Regions from separate parts of the Mesorhizobium huakuii genome, predicted to be linked through region 4. Evidence: predicted binding sites of a transcription regulator. Region 4 holds the regulator's gene; each other region holds the start of a gene.
What was found. The regulator HrcA, encoded in region 4, represses chaperone genes, less so after heat shock. The targets are predictions, from matches to a motif close to GTTAGCACTCNCNNNNNGNGAGTGCTAAC.

Region 1: the regulator HrcA is predicted to act here: its motif matches at 1,695-1,723, upstream of groES (co-chaperone GroES).
Region 2: the regulator HrcA is predicted to act here: its motif matches at 3,260-3,288, upstream of groES (co-chaperone GroES).
Region 3: the regulator HrcA is predicted to act here: its motif matches at 2,795-2,823, upstream of HB778_RS04610 (co-chaperone GroES).

Annotation. Positions count from the first base shown of each region.
Region 1 covers NZ_CP050299.1:572,165-577,592, reverse strand. The annotation lists gene HB778_RS42660 (hypothetical protein) at 431-622, shown strand; gene groES (co-chaperone GroES) at 1,777-2,073, shown strand; gene groL (chaperonin GroEL) at 2,138-3,793, shown strand; partial or broken gene HB778_RS40400 (sulfite exporter TauE/SafE family protein) at 3,953-4,075, shown strand; gene HB778_RS40395 (putative bifunctional diguanylate cyclase/phosphodiesterase) at 4,459-5,428, opposite strand, start outside.
Region 2 covers NZ_CP050296.1:5,411,494-5,416,921, forward strand. The annotation lists partial or broken gene HB778_RS26110 (LysR family transcriptional regulator) at 1-494, opposite strand, end outside; gene HB778_RS26115 (VOC family protein) at 620-1,078, shown strand; gene groL (chaperonin GroEL) at 1,155-2,810, opposite strand; gene groES (co-chaperone GroES) at 2,873-3,169, opposite strand; gene HB778_RS26130 (class I SAM-dependent methyltransferase) at 3,484-4,272, opposite strand; gene HB778_RS26135 (hypothetical protein) at 4,359-5,210, shown strand; gene HB778_RS26140 (TetR/AcrR family transcriptional regulator) at 5,242-5,428, opposite strand, start outside.
Region 3 covers NZ_CP050296.1:925,014-930,441, forward strand. The annotation lists gene HB778_RS04600 (hypothetical protein) at 379-537, opposite strand; gene groL (chaperonin GroEL) at 685-2,316, opposite strand; gene HB778_RS04610 (co-chaperone GroES) at 2,408-2,743, opposite strand; gene HB778_RS04615 (hypothetical protein) at 2,990-3,244, shown strand; gene HB778_RS04620 (DUF1488 domain-containing protein) at 3,241-3,507, shown strand; gene HB778_RS04625 (DUF6500 family protein) at 3,575-3,796, opposite strand; gene HB778_RS04630 (hypothetical protein) at 3,860-4,051, opposite strand; gene HB778_RS04635 (hypothetical protein) at 4,056-4,262, opposite strand; gene HB778_RS04640 (diguanylate cyclase domain-containing protein) at 4,877-5,428, opposite strand, start outside.
Region 4 covers NZ_CP050296.1:2,965,682-2,971,109, forward strand. The annotation lists gene cysK (cysteine synthase A) at 1-221, opposite strand, end outside; gene HB778_RS14740 (LysE family translocator) at 402-1,019, opposite strand; gene HB778_RS14745 (PQQ-dependent sugar dehydrogenase) at 1,130-2,497, opposite strand; gene HB778_RS14750 (hypothetical protein) at 2,580-2,777, opposite strand; gene hrcA (heat-inducible transcriptional repressor HrcA) at 2,818-3,900, opposite strand; gene rph (ribonuclease PH) at 4,058-4,774, shown strand; partial or broken gene HB778_RS14765 (VOC family protein) at 4,790-5,199, shown strand; gene rdgB (RdgB/HAM1 family non-canonical purine NTP pyrophosphatase) at 5,199-5,428, shown strand, end outside.

The sequences.
Region 1 (5,428 bases), on a different replicon from region 4:
GCCTGGGACCTGGCGGCCGTCTCTGGCTCTACGCCGCAAAATCGGGGCCGGGTCCGCCAGGTCTGCATCGAATGACGGAGGTCAGAGGTGGTCTCGGTGCTCGGCATTCATGATCCGACCGAGCGCCAGCGAGTGGTCGTCTGCGGCTCGAGGGCGGATCATGTCGCAGAACGAAATGTAGTGTCCCCCACGGTACTGGACCGGCCGACATCGAGGCCGAGGTCTCGGCATTCCTCGCGCGCCTGGGGCCGGAGCCCCCTGACATCCGGGCGATCCTGTCGAATGCACGCTGTTTCTCGCAAAAGGCAGCCGGCATCCTGGCTACTCCCCCGATTATCCCCGATTTAAATCAAATCCCGCTGTGGATATTGACGATTGCGCGACCCTCACCTCGTAGACGGCTAATGCGGGCGGCTACTGAGAGGGTCATATGACAAGCGATTTTTCCGCCGCCCGAGTGCATTTAGATCGAGCGTATCACTACCTTCGTGGCGATGACCCGATGAGCCGGAGGGGACGCGAAGCCTTGGACCTGTTAATTGAGGCGGTTGCCGCCGAAGAGTTCAAGCAACCACGCCAAAACGCGCAGGTGCTAACGTTTCCGATTGGGCGCCGCTTCTGAGGCGATCTCCATGGCCGCCACGATGAACCATGGTCAGCTAGATAATCCTCCCAGAACGCAAAGAAGCCCGCCCCGGCATGAGCCGAGACGGGCAATAGAAATGGGAGTCCCAAGCGCGTCCACGAAACAGCGCCGGCAGGTGAAATTCAGCAGAATGTCCATCCTGGCGCAACGTCACGTTCCCGAACCGAAAAAATTGATCGATGCCGTGAAAAACTCGATTGCGATCCCTGTCTTCCTGTCTGGAGGCGTAACGGCGGTCGGATGAATGGCGCTTGTATTGGCTCATTGACGAGAATTCTACAGATTGGCCTCCATCATGTTGGTGCCGGCACCGTTGGCGTGGTCAGCCGCACCAGTCGTCGCAGGCGTGGTGGCGGCCATGAGGAACTCGTCACAGGCTCCGCTCAGGCCGCGTAATCTCCCTACGTTCGAAGCGGAGCGCGGTCTTCAGGCGTGCGAAGAGCATCTCGACCTGCTTCGTTCGTTGCGCGACCGTCCGAACTCGGGCGGATCCGCTTTGACGGGCGTCTCGCGTGCCTCTTCGTGGACGCGCAACACGTCGCGCACCGGCGTCTTTGGATAGCAGCGGCGCTTGAGTTCACACCTCTGGCAGTCTCGTTGCTGGCCCGGGATCCGGTTTCCACCGCTGACACTGCGTGTGCGCGGGACCGCGAAGTTGCGACGATTCTGCCTTGCCGGCGGGAAAGATGAACTTGTTCTGGACCGCATCGAAGATGAAGTCCGCGCGGCTGAAGGTTACGTCATCACGCCGGCTCTTGTCCCACACCGGAATGTGCGGCGCGATGTTCTGACCGACGAGCCATCCGAGGAACTTGCCGGTGCCCTATCCGCGCGCTCTTCACCGAAAAAGCACACTGGGCGAACTGCCGTTCTGGCCCGTCCCCGATGTTTGAGCCGGTGGGACGAGCGACTGGCACCAAAGATGCGGAAGAGCTTTCTCCTTACGTAAAGGGGGCGGCATTTCCGCGCCGATTCCAAAATCTTTTGCTCTTCGCCCGTCCCCTCTTCGTCTTGACTAGTGCCAGCCGACGGCCTATCTCACCGCCATGTTAGCACTCACCTCTGGTGAGTGCTAACAACTCTCCGGCAACGGAGCACCGTTCAACATCCGAACCAGGGACATCCAAAAAATGGCAAAGTCGAATTTCCGGCCGCTTCATGACCGCGTGGTCGTTCGTCGCGTCGAGTCCGAAGCGAAGACCGCCGGCGGGATCATCATCCCCGATACGGCGAAGGAAAAGCCGCAGGAAGGCGAGATCATCGCCATTGGCTCCGGCGCCCGCGACGAAGCCGGCAAGCTCGTCCCGCTGGACGTCAAGGCGGGCGACCGCATCCTGTTCGGCAAGTGGTCGGGCACCGAAGTCAAGCTCAATGGCGAAGACCTTCTGATCATGAAGGAAGCCGACATCATGGGCATCATCGGCTGACACGCCGCCGCCTTTCATCCGCACCATCCAATCTGAATTCGGGCGAAATGCCCAGGAGTAAAAAATGGCTGTCAAAGACGTAAAATTCTCCCGTGATGCTCGCGAGCGCATGCTGCGCGGCATCAACATCCTCGCCGACGCGGTGAAGGTCACGCTCGGTCCCAAGGGCCGCAACGTCGTCATCGACAAGTCGTTCGGCGCGCCGCGCATCACCAAGGACGGCGTCACCGTCGCCAAGGAAATCGAACTTTCCGACAAGTTCGAGAACATGGGCGCGCAGATGATCCGCGAAGTCGCGTCCAAGACCAACGACATCGCCGGCGACGGCACCACGACCGCGACCGTTCTGGCGCAGTCGATCGTCCAGGAAGGCCACAAGGCGGTTGCCGCCGGCATGAACCCGATGGACCTGAAGCGCGGCATCGATCTGGCCGTGACCGAAGTCGTCGCTCACCTCGTCAAGAACGCCAAGAAGATCAAGACCTCGGAAGAAGTCGCCCAGGTCGGCACGATCGCCGGCAATGGCGATGCTTCGGTCGGCAAGATGATCGCGGAAGCGATGCAGAAGGTCGGCAACGAAGGCGTCATCACCGTCGAGGAAGCCAAGACCGCCGAGACCGAACTCGAAGTCGTCGAAGGCATGCAGTTCGACCGCGGCTACCAGTCGCCCTACTTCGTCACCAACGCCGACAAGATGGTTGCCGAGCTCGAAGACGTCTACATCCTCCTGCACGAGAAGAAGCTCTCCAACCTGCAGGCCATGCTGCCGGTTCTCGAAGCCGTCGTGCAGACCTCGAAGCCGCTGCTTATCATCTCGGAAGACGTCGAAGGCGAAGCGCTGGCCACGCTGGTCGTCAACAAGCTGCGTGGCGGCCTGAAGATCGCCGCCGTCAAGGCGCCGGGCTTCGGTGATCGCCGCAAGGCCATGCTGGAAGACATCGCCATCCTCACCGGTGGCCAGGTCATTTCCGAAGACCTCGGCATCAAGCTCGAGAATGTCGGCCTCAACATGCTCGGCCGCGCCAAGAAGGTGTCGATCTCCAAGGAGAACACCACCATCGTCGACGGCGCCGGCAAGAAGGCCGAGATCCAGGGCCGCGTTGCCCAGATCAAGCAGCAGATCGAGGAGACCACCTCGGACTACGACAAGGAGAAGCTGCAGGAACGTCTCGCCAAGCTGGCGGGCGGCGTTGCCGTCATCCGCGTCGGCGGTGCGACCGAGATCGAAGTCAAGGAAAAGAAGGACCGCGTCGATGACGCCCTCAACGCGACCCGCGCGGCCGTGGAAGAAGGCATCGTTGCTGGCGGCGGCGTCGCCCTGCTGCGCGCTTCGCTGGCCATCACCGTCACCGGCGCCAATGCCGATCAGACGGCCGGCATCGCCATCGTCCGTCGCGCCCTGCAGGCTCCGGCCCGCCAGATCGCCGCGAATGCAGGCGCAGAAGCTTCGATCGTGGCTGGCAAGATCCTCGACAACAAGGATGCAACCTTCGGCTACAACGCCCAGACCGGCGAATATGGCGACATGATCGCCATGGGCATCGTCGATCCAATGAAGGTTGTGCGCACCGCTCTCCAGGACGCGGCCTCGGTCGCCGGCCTGCTGGTCACCACCGAAGCCATGATTGCCGAAGCTCCGAAGAAGGACTCGGCTGGCGGCGGCATGCCGGGTGGTATGCCCGGCGGTGGCATGGGCGGCATGGGCGGTATGGATTTCTAATCCAGCCATTGCCTCGCATTCACGGAAAGGGCGGCAGCAATGCCGCCCTTTTTCTTTGGGCGAACCTTTTTGACCACAGGGGGGCGGCGTCCCTCTAGAATGCGGAGGGGCAGGCCCGATCACGGGCATCATACGGGGGCACTTTCATAGCGGACACCAATGACTGAATTCATTCTGTTCGCCATAGGCGGCTTTCCTGCCCAAGCGGTGGACGCCGCGCTCGGCATGGCTTACGGCGCGGTCTCGTCGACGGTGCTGCTTTCGTTCGGCGTTCCGCCAGCACCCTATCACGCCTGATCTGCGCGCATGGCGATCAGCCACAACTACAAGCCCATGCTCGACGAGACGGGATCACTTCTCCCCGATATCTCGTGCTCAATGCGCTCGGGGCGGCGGACGGCATGTCGGTCGGCACCATCGCGTGCATGCTGGCGCTGGAATCGAGCGCGGTGATACCTCTGGTCGGATGGAACAGGCTGGCCTGGTCATCCGCCAGCTCGGCTCCGCGACGAACGCCAGGTGCAGTTCACCTTTCCGTCGCCGGCCGGGCGCTGCTTGCCCAGTGCAACTCGGCTTGGCGACACGCTGATCGAGCTCTCGCGAATGAGCCTTGCTGAGTTCAAAGCCTCACCCGGCAGATACTGGTGTTGCGCGACGCGTGCCGGTCACAATTCCTTTGCGTGCTCTTTTACTGCCAAATCGATCGCCTGGTTCAGAGGCACCGCCTTGGAGAACAGGAAGCCCTGAGCGGTTCTGCAGCCAAGCTCGAGCAGAGTTTGCCGATCCGCCTCTGTTTCGACGCCCTCGGCCATGACGTCGATCCCGAGCGTCCTGCCAAGATCGATGACCGTTTTGACAAGCAGCCGATCCTCTCGGGACTTGGCCAAGCCGCGAATGAAGCCTTGGTCTATTTTCACCTTGCGTATCCGGCTGTCCTTGAGCGATGCCAAGGTGGAAAAGCCGGTGCCGAAGTCATCGAGCGCGATGGAAATGCCGGCATGTGAAAGCCGTCCGAGCTTTTCATCCACCCTGTCCGGGTCCACCGGGGATTCTTCAGTAATCTCGATTTCGAACATCGTTGCAGGGAGATCTTTTGCCGCCAGACCATCCAGAACCATGTCGTCGATATCGCCGGCTTCCAGTTCGCGCGGTGATACATTCATCGCCACACGAAGATCACGACAGTCAGCTTTCACCATGCCGTCGATAAGTGCACAACAGTCGGCGAAGACCGTTTGGGTCAGCAGCTGAAGCATTCCGGTTTGGCGTGCGGCTGTGACGATTTCGGGTGGAGAGATAGAACCATGAATCGGATGGGACCACCTTAGCAAGGCTTCAAAACCGACCACGGCCTCGGTGTCGAGTTTCACGATGGGCTGGAACCAGGGTGCCAAGCTTCTCGTCTTTACCGCTGAATGAAGGTCGCGTTCGATAGACTGGCGGCGTTGCAGTTCCCTGTCGAGGTCGGCATCGAACAGGCAAAACTCGTTCCTGCCACGACGCTTGGCTGTATAAAGGGCGATGTCCGCCCGCAACAACATTTCTGTCAGTCCCGGGCTCTCCGCCAAGTATATTCCTATCGATGCCCCGACCCGGACGGACGCGACCTCAGGATAGGGGCGGGCAATTTTGGCT
Region 2 (5,428 bases), 2.4 Mb from region 4:
CGCAGTCGCGGCTTGACCTTCACGGCGATCATCCCTTCCCGAAGACTCTCGCCCAGCCGGATGCCTGCGTCGAAGCCCTCTTCGACAATGTCGACCAGCCTGTCGGTCGCCGCGATCTCGATCTCGAGATTGGGATTGTTTGTGATGAGTGGTCCGATGATGCCACCGAGCACGAAAGGTGCGATCGAGTTCGGCACGTTGATGCGCACTTTGCCGAACGGCGTGTCGCGGAACTGATTGAGGGCATCGAGTGCCGCGCCGATATCGCCGAAGGCCGGTGCCAGCCGCGCTTGCAGCATCGCCCCCGCATCGGTCAGCGACACGCTGCGCGTGGTGCGATTGAGCAGTCGGATGCCGACGCGCTCCTCGAGATTGCTGACTGAATGGCTGATCGCCGAAGCCGTGACGCCGCGCTCCTCCGCCGCCCGACGAAAACTGCGGTGGCGGGCCACTGCATCGAAGGCGGCAAGTTCAGAGAGGTCGGTCGTTCGCATTGATGATTTTCACTCAGGAGTATCGATAGAATTGTCACTCTAATGCGCGCAATTGAATTGCGCCATCTTCTCCTCATCGCCGCAGGCAACCACTCCGCGGCTCACGATCAAAAGGAGAGACTGAGATGACTGACTTCCCGATGCCCGCCAAAAACACCGCTTCGGTCTTTGCCAACATGCGCGGTCATCACGTGGCGCTGCGCGTCCCCAACTACGAGATCGCCAAGAGCTGGTATGTCGACAAGCTCGATTTCCGTGTCGTTCGCGAATGGTCATTCGCCGACGAGCAGCTCGCCTATCTGGCGCCGGCCAATGACGATCATTTCATGATCGAATTGCTGGGCGGCGGTGATCCGCTGCCGATCGATGCGCCGGCCTACAAGGATCTCGCCGACAGCCTGCGCTATTCCGGCTATCATCATTTCTGCATCAACGTGGCCGACATCGAAGCGACGGTCGCCGAACTCCGCAAGCGCGGCGTCACCATCGTCACCGAGCCGTTCAAGCTCGACGACATCAGCCGCAAGCTGGCTTTCTTCGCCGACCCGTTCGGCAATCTGATCGAACTCGCCGAGGTCGTTTGAGGGCGACATGCCCACCAGAAACAAAAAGGGCGGCATCGCTGCCGCCCTTTCGTATGCAAAAGCCGGGTAGGCTGGATTAGAAGTCCATGCCGCCCATGCCGCCCATGCCGCCGCCGCCCATGCCGCCAGGCATGCCGCCGCCAGCCGACTCCTTCTTCGGAGCCTCCGCGATCATGGCTTCGGTGGTGACGAGCAGGCCGGCGACCGAGGCCGCGTCCTGGAGAGCCGTGCGGACAACCTTGACCGGGTCGACGATACCCATGGCGATCATGTCGCCATATTCGCCGGTCTGGGCGTTGTAGCCGAAGGTCGCGCCCTTGTTCTCAAGGATCTTGCCGGCAACGATCGAAGCTTCCGCACCGGCGTTCGAGGCGATCTGGCGGGCCGGAGCCTGCAGCGCACGACGCACGATGTTGATGCCAGCAGCCTGGTCGGCATTGGCGCCGGTGGCCTTGATGTTGGCCGAAGCGCGCAGCAGGGCCACGCCACCGCCAGCAACGATGCCTTCTTCCACGGCCGCGCGGGTCGCGTTGAGGGCGTCATCGACGCGGTCCTTCTTTTCCTTGACTTCGACTTCCGTCGCACCGCCGACGCGGATCACCGCAACGCCGCCGGCGAGCTTCGCCAGACGTTCCTGCAGCTTCTCCTTGTCGTAGTCCGAGGTGGTCTCTTCGATCTGCTGCTTGATCTGGGCAACGCGGCCCTGGATCTCGGCCTTCTTGCCGGCGCCGTCGACGATGGTGGTGTTCTCCTTGGAGATCGACACCTTCTTGGCGCGGCCGAGCATGTTGAGGCCGACGTTCTCGAGCTTGATGCCGAGGTCTTCCGAGATGACCTGGCCACCGGTGAGGATGGCGATGTCTTCCAGCATGGCCTTGCGGCGATCACCGAAGCCCGGAGCCTTGACGGCGGCGATCTTCAGGCCACCACGCAGCTTGTTGACGACCAGCGTGGCCAGGGCCTCGCCTTCGACGTCTTCCGAGATGATCAGCAGCGGCTTGGAGGTCTGCACGACAGCCTCGAGAACCGGCAGCATCGCCTGCAGGTTGGAGAGCTTCTTCTCGTGGAGCAGGATGTAGGCGTCCTCGAGATCGGCAACCATCTTGTCGGCGTTGGTGACGAAGTAGGGCGAGAGGTAGCCGCGGTCGAACTGCATGCCTTCGACGACTTCGAGTTCGGTCTCGGCGGTCTTGGCTTCCTCAACCGTGATGACGCCTTCGTTGCCGACCTTCTGCATCGCTTCCGCGATCATCTTGCCGACCGACTCGTCGCCATTGGCCGAGATCGTGCCGACCTGGGCAACTTCCTCGGAGGTCTTGATCTTCTTGGCAGCCTTGCCGAGCGCCGTGACGACTTCGCTGACGGCGAGGTCGATACCGCGCTTCAGGTCCATTGGGTTCATGCCGGCGGCAACCGCCTTGTGGCCTTCCTGGACGATCGACTGCGCCAGAACGGTCGCGGTCGTGGTGCCGTCGCCGGCGATGTCGTTGGTCTTCGAAGCAACTTCACGGACCATCTGCGCGCCCATGTTCTCGAACTTGTCTTCAAGCTCGATTTCCTTGGCGACGGTGACGCCGTCCTTGGTGATGCGCGGGGCGCCGAACGACTTGTCGATGACGACGTTGCGGCCCTTGGGGCCGAGGGTCACCTTCACCGCGTCGGCGAGGATGTTGACGCCGCGCAGCATGCGCTCGCGGGCATCACGGGAGAATTTTACGTCTTTAGCAGCCATTTTTAAGCTCCTGGCAGGGGCTTGGGGTAAGCCCGGAATTCAGTTGACGGTGAGGCCGATGATCAGCCGATGATGCCCATAATGTCGGATTCCTTCATGATCAGAAGGTCTTCGCCATTGAGCTTGACTTCGGTGCCCGACCACTTGCCGAACAGGATGCGGTCGCCAGCCTTGACGTCCAGGGGGACCAGCTTGCCGCTTTCGTCGCGGGCGCCGGAGCCGACGGCGATGATCTCGCCTTCCTGAGGCTTTTCCTTCGCCGTATCCGGGATGATGATCCCGCCGGCGGTCTTGGATTCGGATTCGACCCGGCGAACGACCACGCGGTCATGAAGCGGGCGGAACTTCGACTTTGCCATTTTTTCTTCCTCGAATGAGAACGGTGAGAAACAGTTCCTCCGTCCGGTGAAACCGGACAACCTACAACGCCCGGCGGCGCCGGAGCTGTGGTTAGCACTCACCGAGGGCGAGTGCTAACGTGGCGCTGAAATAGGCCGCCGACCTGCGAGAGTCAAGGCGCGCGGGAAGGGGTGATCGCGGGAAATTTTTCTCGTGCAGCCGTGCGATCGCGCAAAATAAGGGTTGCCGCTCGAACGCAGCCCGAATGCTGCCCTGTCAATCGGAAGTCAATGTCGCAGAGGCAGGCCGATCTCACGAGTTTCAAGTTCAAGCATTAGGCGATCCAAGCACCAGCAGGGGGCACCGTTCCGCCAGGGGGATAAGAGCCGCTCGGTACGACGCGTACATCGCGGAACCAGGTGCTCGCCTCGTCGATCAGCATGGCCAGCGTTGCGAAGCTGTAGCTTATGTCTGAGCCGGCATAAACGTCGACCGTGTTGATCGACGTCATGCTCCATCCTGTCCGTGCGGCAAGGCCTTCGCGGTCGGGGAACAGGCTGTCGAATGTGTCGCGGATCGTCCGCACCTTGATTGTGAAATCGCCGTCGTCCGTCGTGCAGGCCATCGCGATGCGCCATTTGAGCGCGTGAAAATTCTCGACGCCGCCGGCCAGGACCGAAGCTTCGATGCTGTGCAGGTCATCCGCCGTTTCCGGCCGTGCAAAAACGCGGATCGCCGCATGCCTGCCGGGCTTCAGCACCCTTGCGATTTCGCTGAACAGCAAATTGCGTGCGGCCTTGGAATCGACCGCCGAGAGGCATCCGTCGCCGATGATCGCGTCGAAACTTGCCCGCTCCAGGGGGAGGCTGAGCCAGTTTCCCGCCATCGCCCTGCGCGAAGCGTTGTCGCCGGCCCAAACCCCGGAAATCATGGTTGCCGATTGATCGATCGCCAGCATCGATCTGCCCAGGACTGCCAGTTCGGGCGTCACACCGAGCAGAAGGACATCGGCATTTCCGAGATCAAGTTCGCGATCGAATATGCCGACGGTTTTCGCGGTCGGCCGCAGCGGAGCGTCCAGAAGCTTCCAGTGCCGATGATAGTTATCCCAATGATTTGTCATTCAAACCCGTTGCAGACCAGGAAAGTCTGGCATCGATCGATCAGAGCCGCTTAATAGAAGCGGGCATTGAAGCCAAGGGGAAAGCCGTGTCGCGCATAGTCGTCATAACGCATGAGCATGACCGGTTCCTGGGCAAGCGCAACCTTCTGTTGCGCAGGGGCAGCCCCTATCTGCTTTTCGATGTTCTGGAGGACCTGAAAAGGCGTGGCCATTCGGTCCGGATTCAACAGGGTCCGGCAAAGACACAAGATGCCGATATCGCGGTTCTGCATGTCGATGCGACAGTGACGCCTGCTGACCATGTCGACTATGCCAGGCGTTTTCCGATCTGCCTCAATATCGGGGCGTCCGACATCTCCAAACGACGGATCAGCGGGGCTCTGCTATCGGAAGGCGACGCCTGGCAAGGCCCGGTCATCGTCAAAAGCAACCTCAACAATCTGGGCATTCCGGAGACACTCCTCAACCGGCGATCGAAGCGCGCCGGCAGACCGCCGCCTTTTCCGCATCTGCCTACCCTGCGGCCCTATCAGGTCTATGGATCTCTTGGCGAGGTTCCGGATGGCGTCTTCGAGAATGGTGATCTGGTCGTCGAAAAATTCATTCCGGAAAGAGAACCCGACGGTTTTGCCGCGCGTTTCTGGGTGTTTTGCGGAGAGCGCGAGCGTTGCACTCGCTACGTCTCGCCAAACAGCCTGGTCAAGGCATCGGAAACGATCCGGCGTGAGCCCGTCCCGGTTCCCGACGAAATGCGCCAGCGGCGGCGTGAACTCGGCTTCGACTATGGGAAATTCGATTTCGTCATGCATGAGGGCAGGGCCATCCTGCTCGATGCCAACAAGACTCCCGGCCGTCCCCAGAACCTGGTGAAAATGTTCGCGGCCGGCGCTGCCGAGCTGGCCGACGGCTTCGAAGGTCTTATCCGCCGGGCGAGATAGGTCACAACGGACCGACCGCCATCGTGCCGCTCTAAAGAAACAGCCGCAACTGGGTGTGGATGATCGACCGGTAATCCTCGATGGTCCGGCGGCTTTCCGCCTCGCCCTCCGCAAGCGCCAGGCGCACCACCCCACCGGCGAGCTGGAAGATCAACAGAACCATGCGTTCGAACTGCTCGTGCTTGCCCGGGTCGAGCAAGGCGATGACATGGTCGCAG
Region 3 (5,428 bases), 2.0 Mb from region 4:
CTCCCGCACATGTCACGCTCGACCGATCTTGCGGTTTGACACGGGATCGACCGGTGCCGCCAGCGCACTCTTACAGGCGCGGCGGATGCGTCCGCGCCGCATGTCAATCATCGGCGCGTGCTGAATGGCATCTTCTGGCTGATTCGATCCGGCACGCCGAGGCCGGCCGCAAGGCTGCAGGCGGCATCGTGACCGAGATGGGGCATTCCCCGGGGCATGCGATGATCGACCAGCGCACTGTGGACCGGGCGCCGGTTCGCCGCGGTATCGGTTGACGGAGAGGCAGGATGGATGCAGGCCGTCGGTCGTCAACGATCACGCCACCGGCTGCTTCCGCCGATCGGAGGTTGCGCCCTGATCGGGGCGCCGCCAACCACCCTACATCGGGCGTTTGGGCTCGCTCTTTGGCGACGTTGCCGTGTCTGAATCGGATTTCTTGTGCTTGTCGGCGGCAATCCTGCGGATGCGGTCGAAGCGGCTTTCCTCGGTGGTTTCGGTCGTTACGACCGTCTGTGGCTTCTGCACGAACGTGATCATGGATCCGTCTCCTGGGCTAGAGGCCTGCGCGCCGGGAGAGAATCCCCCGGCGATAATAACTAACTTCAGTGAGCAGCCGGCGTGGCTGATTCAGATCAGGCCTGGAGGGCGGCTTCGATGAAGCCACCCCGCAGACCGGCTGAATCGTTAGTAGCCGCCCATGCCGCCGCCGCCGCCACCCGCCGGTGCGGCATCCTTGGCGGGAATGTCGGTGATCATAGCTTCGGCGGTGATCAGAAGGGCGGCGATCGAACCGGCGTCCTGCAGCGCGGTGCGCACCACTTTCGCCGGGTCGACGATGCCGGCCTTGATCATGTCGACATAGGTCTCGTTCTGGGCGTCGAAGCCCTGATTGTGGTCCTTGCTGTCGGTGAGCTTGCCGACGACGATCGAGCCTTCGACACCGGAATTCTCGGCGATCTGGCGGATCGGCGCTTCGAGCGCGCGCAGCACGATCGAAATGCCGGCGGTGACATCGTCATTGGCGCCGTTCAGGCCGGCAAGCGCCGACCTGGCGCGCAGCAACGCCACGCCGCCGCCGGGCACGATGCCTTCCTCGACCGCCGCGCGTGTTGCATTCAGCGCGTCGTCGATGCGGTCCTTCTTTTCCTTGACTTCCGACTCGGTGACGCCGCCGACGCGGATGACGGCAACGCCGCCCGACAGCTTGGCGAGCCGCTCCTGCAGCTTTTCCTTGTCGTAGTCGGAGGTCGTCTCCTCGATCTGGCCCTTGATCTGGGCGACACGTGCCTGGATCGTCGCCTTGGTGCCGGCGCCGTCGATGATCGTGGTGGTGTCCTTCTCGATCAGCACGCGCTTGGCGCGGCCGAGCATCTCGATGGTGACGTTTTCGAGCTTGATGCCGAGATCCTCGGAAATCATCTGGCCCGATGTCAGCACGGCGATGTCTTCCAGCATCGCCTTGCGGCGATCGCCGAAGCCAGGCGCCTTGACGGCCGCGACCTTGAGGCCGCCGCGCAATTTGTTGACGACCAGCGTGGCCAGAGCCTCGCCTTCGACGTCTTCCGAGATGATCAGCAGCGGCCTGCCGCTCTGCACCACCGCTTCGAGGATCGGCAGCATTGCCTGCAGATTGCCGAGCTTCTTCTCGTGGATGAGCACATAGGGCTCTTCCAGCTCGACGCGCATCTTGTCGGCATTGGTGACGAAATACGGGCTGAGATAGCCGCGGTCGAACTGCATGCCTTCGACGACGTCGAGTTCGGTTTCGGCGGTCTTGGCTTCCTCGACGGTGATGACGCCGTCATTGCCGACCTTGTCCATCGCCTTGGCGATCATGTCGCCGACGGTGGCGTCGCCATTGGCGGCGATGGTGCCGACCTGGGCGATCTCGGCCGACGACTTGACCTTCTTGGCTTTCGCCTTGATCTCGACGACGACGGCGGCGACCGCCTGATCGATGCCGCGCTTGAGATCCATCGGGTTCATGCCGGCGGCAACCAGCTTGGCGCCTTCGCGCAGGATCGAGGCGGCCAGCACCGTGGCGGTGGTGGTGCCGTCACCGGCAAGGTCGTTGGTCTTCGAGGCCACTTCGCGCACCATCTGCGCGCCCATGTTCTCGAACTTGTCGGCAAGCTCGATTTCCTTGGCCACGGTGACGCCGTCCTTGGTGATGCGTGGCGCGCCATAGGCCTTGTCGATGATGACGTTGCGGCCCTTGGGGCCGAGCGTGACCTTCACCGCATTGGTGAGGATCTCGACGCCGCGCAGCATGCGGTCACGCGCGTCGGTGGCGAATTTGATTTCCTTGGCAGACATGATTTTTATCCAGTTCGGTTGATGAAGGCAGAGCCTCCATGATCAATCTCTGAGCGTCCTTGCGCGTCCCGAAGGACACGCGGCGCGCTGATCAGGCAGCCTTCTTGGCGGCGACAGTCTTCTCGGTGGCTGCCTCGCTCTTGTCGATGACACCCATAATGTCGGCTTCCTTCATGATCAGCAGGTCCTCGCCGTCGATCTTGACCTCGGTGCCCGACCATTTGCCGAACAGGATCAGGTCGCCGGCCTTGACGTCAAGCGGCACAAGCGCGCCGTTTTCGTCGCGTGCGCCGGGACCGACGGCGATGACTTCGCCTTGCTGCGGCTTTTCCTTGGCATTGTCGGGAATGATGATGCCGCCCTTGGATTTGATATCGCCTTCGGCGCGCCGGATGACGACGCGGTCGTGGAGTGGCCGAAACTTCATGAAAACTTCTTTCTGGGGCCAGCTTAGGCGGCCGCTTCCCCATATAGGCGCTTTGGCACTCGATAGATAGGAGTGCCAAAAATTATTCGCGGACCCGATGAAATATTGAAAAGTATTATTTCGACCGGCGATTTCGTGATATCGCGAATGGCATAAATAATTCAAAAAATTGAATTTTGCCGATCAAGCGCCTATTTATCGGACAAGTTCACTTTCACGATTTCAAACGCAAGGGAGATTTGTTCGATGGCCGACGGCAATCAGACGATCATGGAAAAAGCTGAAGCCCGCTTCGTCGACAAGCAGAAGAAGACGGCGGAGAAAAACAAGGCAACCGCCGAATACATGTCCGAAGCGAAGGCCAGGGAGATCAAAACGGCGAAGCTCAGGATTTTGCGGCTGGCCAAGGAAGAGGCCGACCGTGTCGCCGAAGCCTTGAACCCGACGCCGAAGAAGAAGCGGGCGACCAAGAAGGCCGCCACAACGGAGGTCAAGACATGAGCCTGACATTCCCCAACCGCAGCCGCAGCTATGACGAAGCCGGCAAGCGCATCCGTTTCGTCGGCCATGACGGCATGTTCCAGATTTCCTTCTCGGTCGCCGCCGACGCGATGACCCGGATGCAGCCGGCAACCGCGGCCAACGAGGCAGGTTACCTCGCGACATTCGACACCGAGAGCAGCGTCATCCGCGGCGTGGCGTCGAAGGCCTACGACCGCACCCGCAAGAGCATGTATGTGCTCACGGCCGCCGACTTCGGCTGATCAGCCCAATGCATGTCGCTCAAAAGTGACCCCGGTTTTGAGACAACGACATGCATAGAAACAAAGATTAAACGTCGATGCCCTCGATCATCGTGCGTATCTTCGCGGCCTTTTCGAAATGATCGAGGCGGTGGGTTCTGATCCACCATTCCGCTGCTTCCATCAGCAGTTCGGGGTCGTCATTCCTGTTGGCGAAAAACGCGTAGAACGACACGCCGACGGCGGGCCCCTTCTCGGAGATCTTGCGGTCGCAGACCTCCAGTATCTTTTGCCTCAGGCTCGCTCTCACGGGAATCCCCTGGTTTTGGTTCGGCGGGTCTTGGCCCAGCCTTTGAGCCGGCAGCAGGAACGTTCAATCCTTGCGCTCCGCCCTCTCCCGGCGCTTGATGTCGCGGACATTCATCTGGTCGAGCATGGCGTTGGCGTCGCGCGGGGTCATGCCGACCATCACTCTTTGCCGGACTTCGACCGGCTGGCCGGTGAAGACATCGATGATGGCCCAGCTCTGGGGCAGATCCATGCGCAGCGCGTAGCGGTTTGCCATGGTCCTAGCCCTGCATCATGAAAAACACCGCACCCAGGACCACCATCGTCCAGGCGATCACCGACAGCTTCAGCGCCATGCCGCCATGCGCGGCCAGAAGCTCCCGCAAGCGCGGCACGATGCCTGCCGGCGAGGCAGGTGCGGCCAGAACAGCCACACGTGTCTTGACACCGAGTTTTCCAAAGACCGGCAGCAGTGGCGGTTCACGCACGAAATAACCTCGAATGTCGGGGAAAATCGGAGCGAGCAAGCTCGCGCCCTTCCATAGCACTCTTTTCGCGGGCGCCTTGCATGCCAAATGCAAATAGGTGGTTTTAACCTCGGCTCTGCGCCGCCTGGGACGATGGCGCCGAGATGTCCCTGCCCAAGCCGCCAAAGATGCAAGTCCGCAGGTCGTCGCCTTCGCTCTCGAAGGTTCGACGCAGCTTCTCAGCTGAATGATTTTGGAGGCCTCGCCTCGGGATCGAACCGAGGCTTCAGAGATTTGCCGTCTCCAGCGTAGCCGCTCCGCCACGAGGCCATTGCGGTCGACCTAACGGGCAAATGGTTGCGGAAAAGTTAAGCCCGAAGGTTCTTCTGTCGGCACTTTGCGAAATGTCGCCTGGCGTCGTCGCGGCACCGCTGTTCGGCAGGCACTGCGCCACCGAAACCCAAAAGGAACGCGCGGCGCCACGGGAGTTGAAACGCCGATCCGCGCGGGCACAGGTGACCGGCAAGCCGCGACCCAACGGGTGATGCAAAACATCAACCCTCAGCCTTAACTCTTTGTTCTCAAGAACTTCAGGGCGGGAAGCCGCTCCGGCTTTCCTGAAAGCCTGCAGCCCCTCACGCCGCGGCACTGCGGCCTTTCGCGCCGGCCTCGGCCTTGAAGATGCGGAACGTCTTGCGGCCCGCCGCCTTGGCGGCATAGAGCGCGGTGTCGGCCTGCGCGAACAGATCGCAGGGCGCGCCCGACCCGGCAAAGGCAATGCCGACCGAGGCACCCAGCCGCAGCGACTGGCCGCGCACCACGACCGGCTTGCCCACCCTCTCGATGATCTCGCGGGCCACGCCGGAAACGGCAGCCCGGTCGAGATGCGACCCAAGCAGCACCGCGAACTCGTCGCCGCCGACGCGCGCCACCAGATCCGCCGCGCCGCAGCCTTCGGCAAGCCGCTCGGCCGCCGCCTTCAGGCACTCGTCGCCGACGACATGGCCGAACGTGTCGTTGACCGCCTTGAAGCCGTCGAGGTCGATCAGAAGCAGCGCGCCGAGCGGGCGGCTGGCATCCGCCTGCGCCAGCCGCGCCTGGAAGCGCGCGCGGTTGGCAAGCCCGGTCATGGCGTCGAATTCGGCGAGATAGCGCATCCGGTCCGACAGGATCTTCTCCTCGGTGAT
Region 4 (5,428 bases):
CCGGCCGCCTCCAGCGCCTCGATCATCGCCACGCCGATGCGGTCCTTGACCGACGCGATCGGGTTGAAGAATTCGAGCTTGGCGACGAGATTGGCGACAACGCCCTTCTCCTTGGCGAACTTGTCGAGCCGAACCAGGGGCGTGTCGCCGATCGTGTCGGTGATGGAACTGTAGATGCGGCCGCGGCCGGGGACGCGGGCAGAGGTGACGGGCTTGTTCATTGGTTTCGCTCCCAGGATTTCAGGCAAGTGGCATTGCAGCCGGCAAGATAGGGCTTTCAGCCGCGCAACATAAGCTGTCGGCCGGAAATATCCGAGTGGAGCCTGTGTCTAAAACGCCCTTGTCCCGGAAAAGCATTTCGCGGGGAAGCCTGGCCCCGGAATGTTTTGGCTGAAAGGGTGCTACTGGCGGGCCGCGATCGCTGCCGCGGCGCCGACCATGAAGCCGGCGGCGGTGCGGTTCAGCAGCTTCAGCGCGCGCGGCGATTTCAGGAACCAGCGCGCCTTGGCGGCCAGTGCCAGGTAAGGCACCAGCACGACGAACAGGACCACGACGGTCAGCGCGGCGAGAATGCCGTAATCGGCCAGCGTGATCGTCTTCAGGTCGACGATGGTTGGCGTGATGGCGAGATAGAAGATCATCGTCTTCGGATTGCCCAGCGTCACGGTCAGGCCGGCGACAAAGCTCGACACCAGCCCGCCCTTGCCCTTTTTCGCTTCGACCGTTTCGGGCGTGATGCCGGCGGTCCAGAAGCGCCAGCCGAGGAAAGCGAGATAAGCGACGCCAAGCCATTTGATGGCGAGGAAAACCATGCCGAAGGTCTGCGCGACGAAGGCGAGGCCGAGCACCACGGCGGTCAGATAGGTCAGGTCGCCCAGCATCAGGCCAAAGGACATGGCCAGCGACGAGCGAAAGCCGGAGCCCAGCGCCCGCGCGACAAGCGCGGTGACGCCGGGGCCGGGAATGGCGGCGGCGATGCCGAGGGCGGCACTGTAGGCGAGGAAGCCGGTGAGGGTCATGGGCGAGCCTTGCGTCCGTGGAACGCTATTGGGACGCCCGCCTTGTCGCACAAAGTCAGGCCTGCTGGAATCCCCTGAAGCCGGATTCGATTGCACCACGCCGAAATGGGTCAGGACCGGCCGCCATCATAGGTTACGCGCCAGATGGTGCCGTTGCCGTCCTCGGTCATGATCAGCGCGCCGTCGGCCGCCACGGCCACGCCCACCGGCCGGCCCCAGACCTCGCCATTCGAGACGACGAAACCGGTCATGAAGTCCTCATACTCGCCGGTCGGCTTGCCATCCTTGAAGAGCAGGCGGACGACCTTGTAGCCGGTCCTGTTGCCGCGATTCCATGAACCGTGCAGGGCAACAAAGGCGTCGCCCCTGTATTCCTTGGGAAAACCGCTGTCGGCGGGCAAGTCCTTGCGGTCGTAGAAGGCAATGTTGAGCGGCGCCGAATGCGCCTGCATCAGCACGTCGGGAATGGTCGCTTTTCCGGCGAGATCGGGGCGCGCGCCCTTGTGGCGCGGATCCTCATGGTTGCCGATGTAATACCAGGGCCAGCCGTAGAAGGCGCCGTCCTTGACCGAGGTGGCGTATTCGAAGGGCACATTGTCGCCAAGCGCGTCGCGCTCGTTGACGACGCACCACAGCGCGCCGGTCGCCGGTTGGATGGTCATGCCCGAACAGTTGCGCAGGCCGGTGGCGACGATGCGGCCGTTCTTGCCGTCCGGGTCGAAGGCCTGCACGTCGGCGCGCCCCTCTTCGGAGCCCCAGGTCGCACCCAGCGGCTTCGATTTCACCCACGCTTCCAAGCCGCCATCCGGCGCCTTGCCCATGTCCTCGGCGACATTCGAGCCCGAGCCGACCGACAGATAGAGCGTCTTGCCATCAGGCGAAAAGACGATGTCGCGGGTCCAGTGATGGTTTGAGGGAATGTTGTCGACGATGGTTTCCGGTTCGCCAGCTGCCTTCAGGTCACCCTTGCGGTAGGCAAAGCGCACGATGCTGTCGCTGTTGGCGACATAGACCCATTGCGGGTCGTCGCCCGGCGGATAGAAGGCAATGCCATAGGGCTGGTTGAGATTGCCGGCAAAAATGCCTTCTTCGGCGGGCTTGGCGCTGTCCTTGGCCAGGCTATAGACGCGGATCTGGTTGGCTTCGCTGTCGGCAACGAACAGGTCGCCGTTCGGTGCGACGCGCACGACGCGCGGATTGTCGATACCGGATGCGATCAGCTCGGCCGAAAAACCCGGCAGCAATTGCGGTTTCGCGCCCGCCGGCATGTCGGCAAGGCCGGCGCTGTTCGAGGCCGACTTGGTGAGATAGGGCTTCGGCAAATCTTCCGGCTTGATCAGGCGCCGAACGCCCGGTCTGTCGGCACGCCAGTCGCCAAAGGCGGCAGCGCCCTTCAGCACCGGCTGGTCCGCCTGCTGGGCGAATGCTGCGCTTGTGATAAAAAGGGCTGGAACCACCAGTCCGGCCAATCGGATCATTTTGTCCTCCATCTGGTCGCGAAGGAAACGGCCGATTTGTCCCTGGGTTCCGCCCCACACGACGAGGGAAGCGGTTCCCTGTCTATGTCCCGGCAGCCAAGAAATCGTCGTCGAGACGTTTTTCCAGCGCGACGAGATCGGCCGGCAGCGGCAGGCCCATGGCGCGCATTTCCTGCAGCTTTTCGCGCAATTGTTCCTGGATTTCGTGCTGGTCTTCCGGCTGGTTGACCATCTCCTCGAGCAGCAGGCTGATCCGGGCCTTGAGTTCTTCGAGCGCCATTGTTTTTCTCCTTGCTGCCCGTCTCTTGCTGTCCGGGACCCTACCTTAACATGCGCGATATCAGCTGCGCGGTATAATCGACCATCGGCACGATGCGGGCGTAGTTCAGCCGGGTCGGGCCGATGACGCCCAGCGCCCCGACGACGCGGGCATCCTTGTCGCGATAGGGCGCGACCACCAGCGACGAGCCCGACAGCGAAAAGAGCTTGTTTTCCGAACCGATGAAGATGCGCACGCCCGATCCCTGCTCGGCGAGATCGAGCAGCTGGATCAGCCCGTCCTGCGTCTCCATGTCCTCGAACAAATGCCTGAGCAATTCGATATCGGCCTGGGCGGTGACGTTTTCGAGCAGATTGGCGCGGCCGCGCACGATGAGCCGCGCCGGCAGGCCGCTTTCCGCACCCGCCCACACCGCCAGCCCCTTCTCGACGAGGTCCTGTGACAGCGTGTCGAGAGCGGCTCTCGTCTCTTCCTTGATGCGGGCGATCTCGGTGCGCGCTTCCGCCAGTGTGCGGCCGCGAATATGCGCGTTGAGGAAATTCGAGGCCTCGTGCAGCTGCGAGACGGTGATGCCGGCGGGCAGCTCGACGACGCGGTTCTCGACGTCGCCATTCTGCGACACCAGCACGGCAAGCGCCTTGGTCGGCTCGAGCTGTATGAATTCGATATGCTTCAGCGCCACCTCATTCTTGGCGGCGAGCACCAGGCCGGCGCCGCGCGACATGCCCGACAGCATCTGGCTGGCCTCGGTCAGCATATGTTCCAGCGTCGCGCCCGAGCCGGAGGCCCGCACCTGCGCCTCGATGGTGCGGCGCTCCTCGTCGGAGAGGTCGCCAAGTTCCATGAAGGCATCGACGAAGAAACGCAGGCCCGCCTGCGTCGGCAGCCGGCCGGCCGAGATATGCGGCGCATAGATCAGCCCGAGATGCTCGAGGTCGCTCATCACATTGCGGATGGTGGCCGGCGACAGGGAGGAGGGCAGGATGCGCGACAGGCTGCGCGAACCCACGGGTTCGCCATCCCTGAGATAGGAATCGACGATCCGCCGGAAGATGTCGCGTGAGCGCATGTCGAGTGATTGAAGTGCAAGCGACTGCGAACCCGGATCGATTGCCTTGGTCATTCGGCCAAAAACCTCCTGCTTCAGGATATAGACTTCGGCACGGTGGGCGCAACCCGGTCTCTGTATCAGATCGCCCGGTCCGTTTTCCTTTGCGCGCTGCCCCCCATACGTCTAAAAGCCGGCCACGATTCCGAAAAATGACTGGAAAGAAGCCTGAATGCGCCCCTCCAAACGCCAATTCGACGAAATGCGCGCCATCTCCTTCGAGCGCGGCGTCTCCAAGCATGCCGAAGGCTCGTGCCTGGTGAAGTTCGGCGACACCCATGTCCTGTGCACCGCCAGCCTCGAGGAAAAGGTGCCGGGCTGGATGCGCAATTCCGGCAAGGGCTGGGTGACGGCCGAATACGGCATGCTGCCGCGCTCGACCGGCGAGCGCATGCGCCGCGAGGCCTCCGCCGGCAAGCAGGGCGGCCGCACGCTGGAGATTCAGCGCCTGATCGGCCGTTCTCTGCGCGCCGTGGTCGATTTGCAGGCACTGGGCGAACAGCAGATCACCGTCGACTGCGACGTCATCCAGGCCGATGGCGGCACCCGTACCGCCTCGATCACCGGCGGCTGGGTGGCGCTGTATGACTGCCTGCGCTGGATGGAAGCGCGGCAGATGGCCAGTGTCGCCAAGGTGCTGAAGGACCATGTCGCGGCGATTTCCTGCGGCATCCATGACGGCCAGCCGGTCATCGACCTCGATTATCTCGAGGATTCCGCGGCCGGCACCGACGCCAATTTCGTCATGACCGGCAAGGGCGGCATCGTCGAGATCCAGGGCACCGCCGAGGGCGAGCCTTTTTCCGAAGGACAGTTCGCCGAATTGATGGGCCTGGCGAAGAAAGGCATCCAGCGCCTGGTCAGCCTACAGCAGATGGCGGTGGCGTAAGCCATCGATTTTCTGGTGACCCCCTCCGCCATCCTTGAATCAGCTCTCTACGTCACCGATCTGGCGGTGGCGGAAGAATTCTATGTCGGCGTGCTCGGCCTCGATTTGCTCGGCAAGGTCGACGGCAGGCATCTTTTCTTCCGCTGTGGCCCAGGCGTGCTGCTCATCTTCAACGCCGAGGCGACCAAAATTCCTCCGGCGCCGGACGCCCGGCTGAAAGTGCCGCCACATGGCACGGTTGGCGAAGGTCATCTCTGCTTTGCGGCAACCGCCGCCGAAATCGTGGCCTGGAAAATGCATTTGGGGGCAAAAGAATCGCCATCGAAAGCGAATTCGAATGGCCGCAAGGCGGCCGTTCGCTCTATATACGCGACCCCTCGGGCAATTCGATCGAGTTCGCCGAGCCGAGAATCTGGGGCCTTTGATGCATACTCTCGATGGCAAGAAGATCGTCGTCGCCAGCCACAATGCCGGCAAGCTGCGCGAATTCGCCGATTTGATGGGGCCTTTCGGCTTCGAGGCGAAGTCGGCCAAGGACTATGGCCTGCCGGAACCGGACGAGACCGGCACCACTTTCGAGGAAAACGCCTATATCAAGGCGCTGGCGGCGGCGCAGGCGACCGGCCTGCCGGCGCTGTCGGACGATTCCGGCCT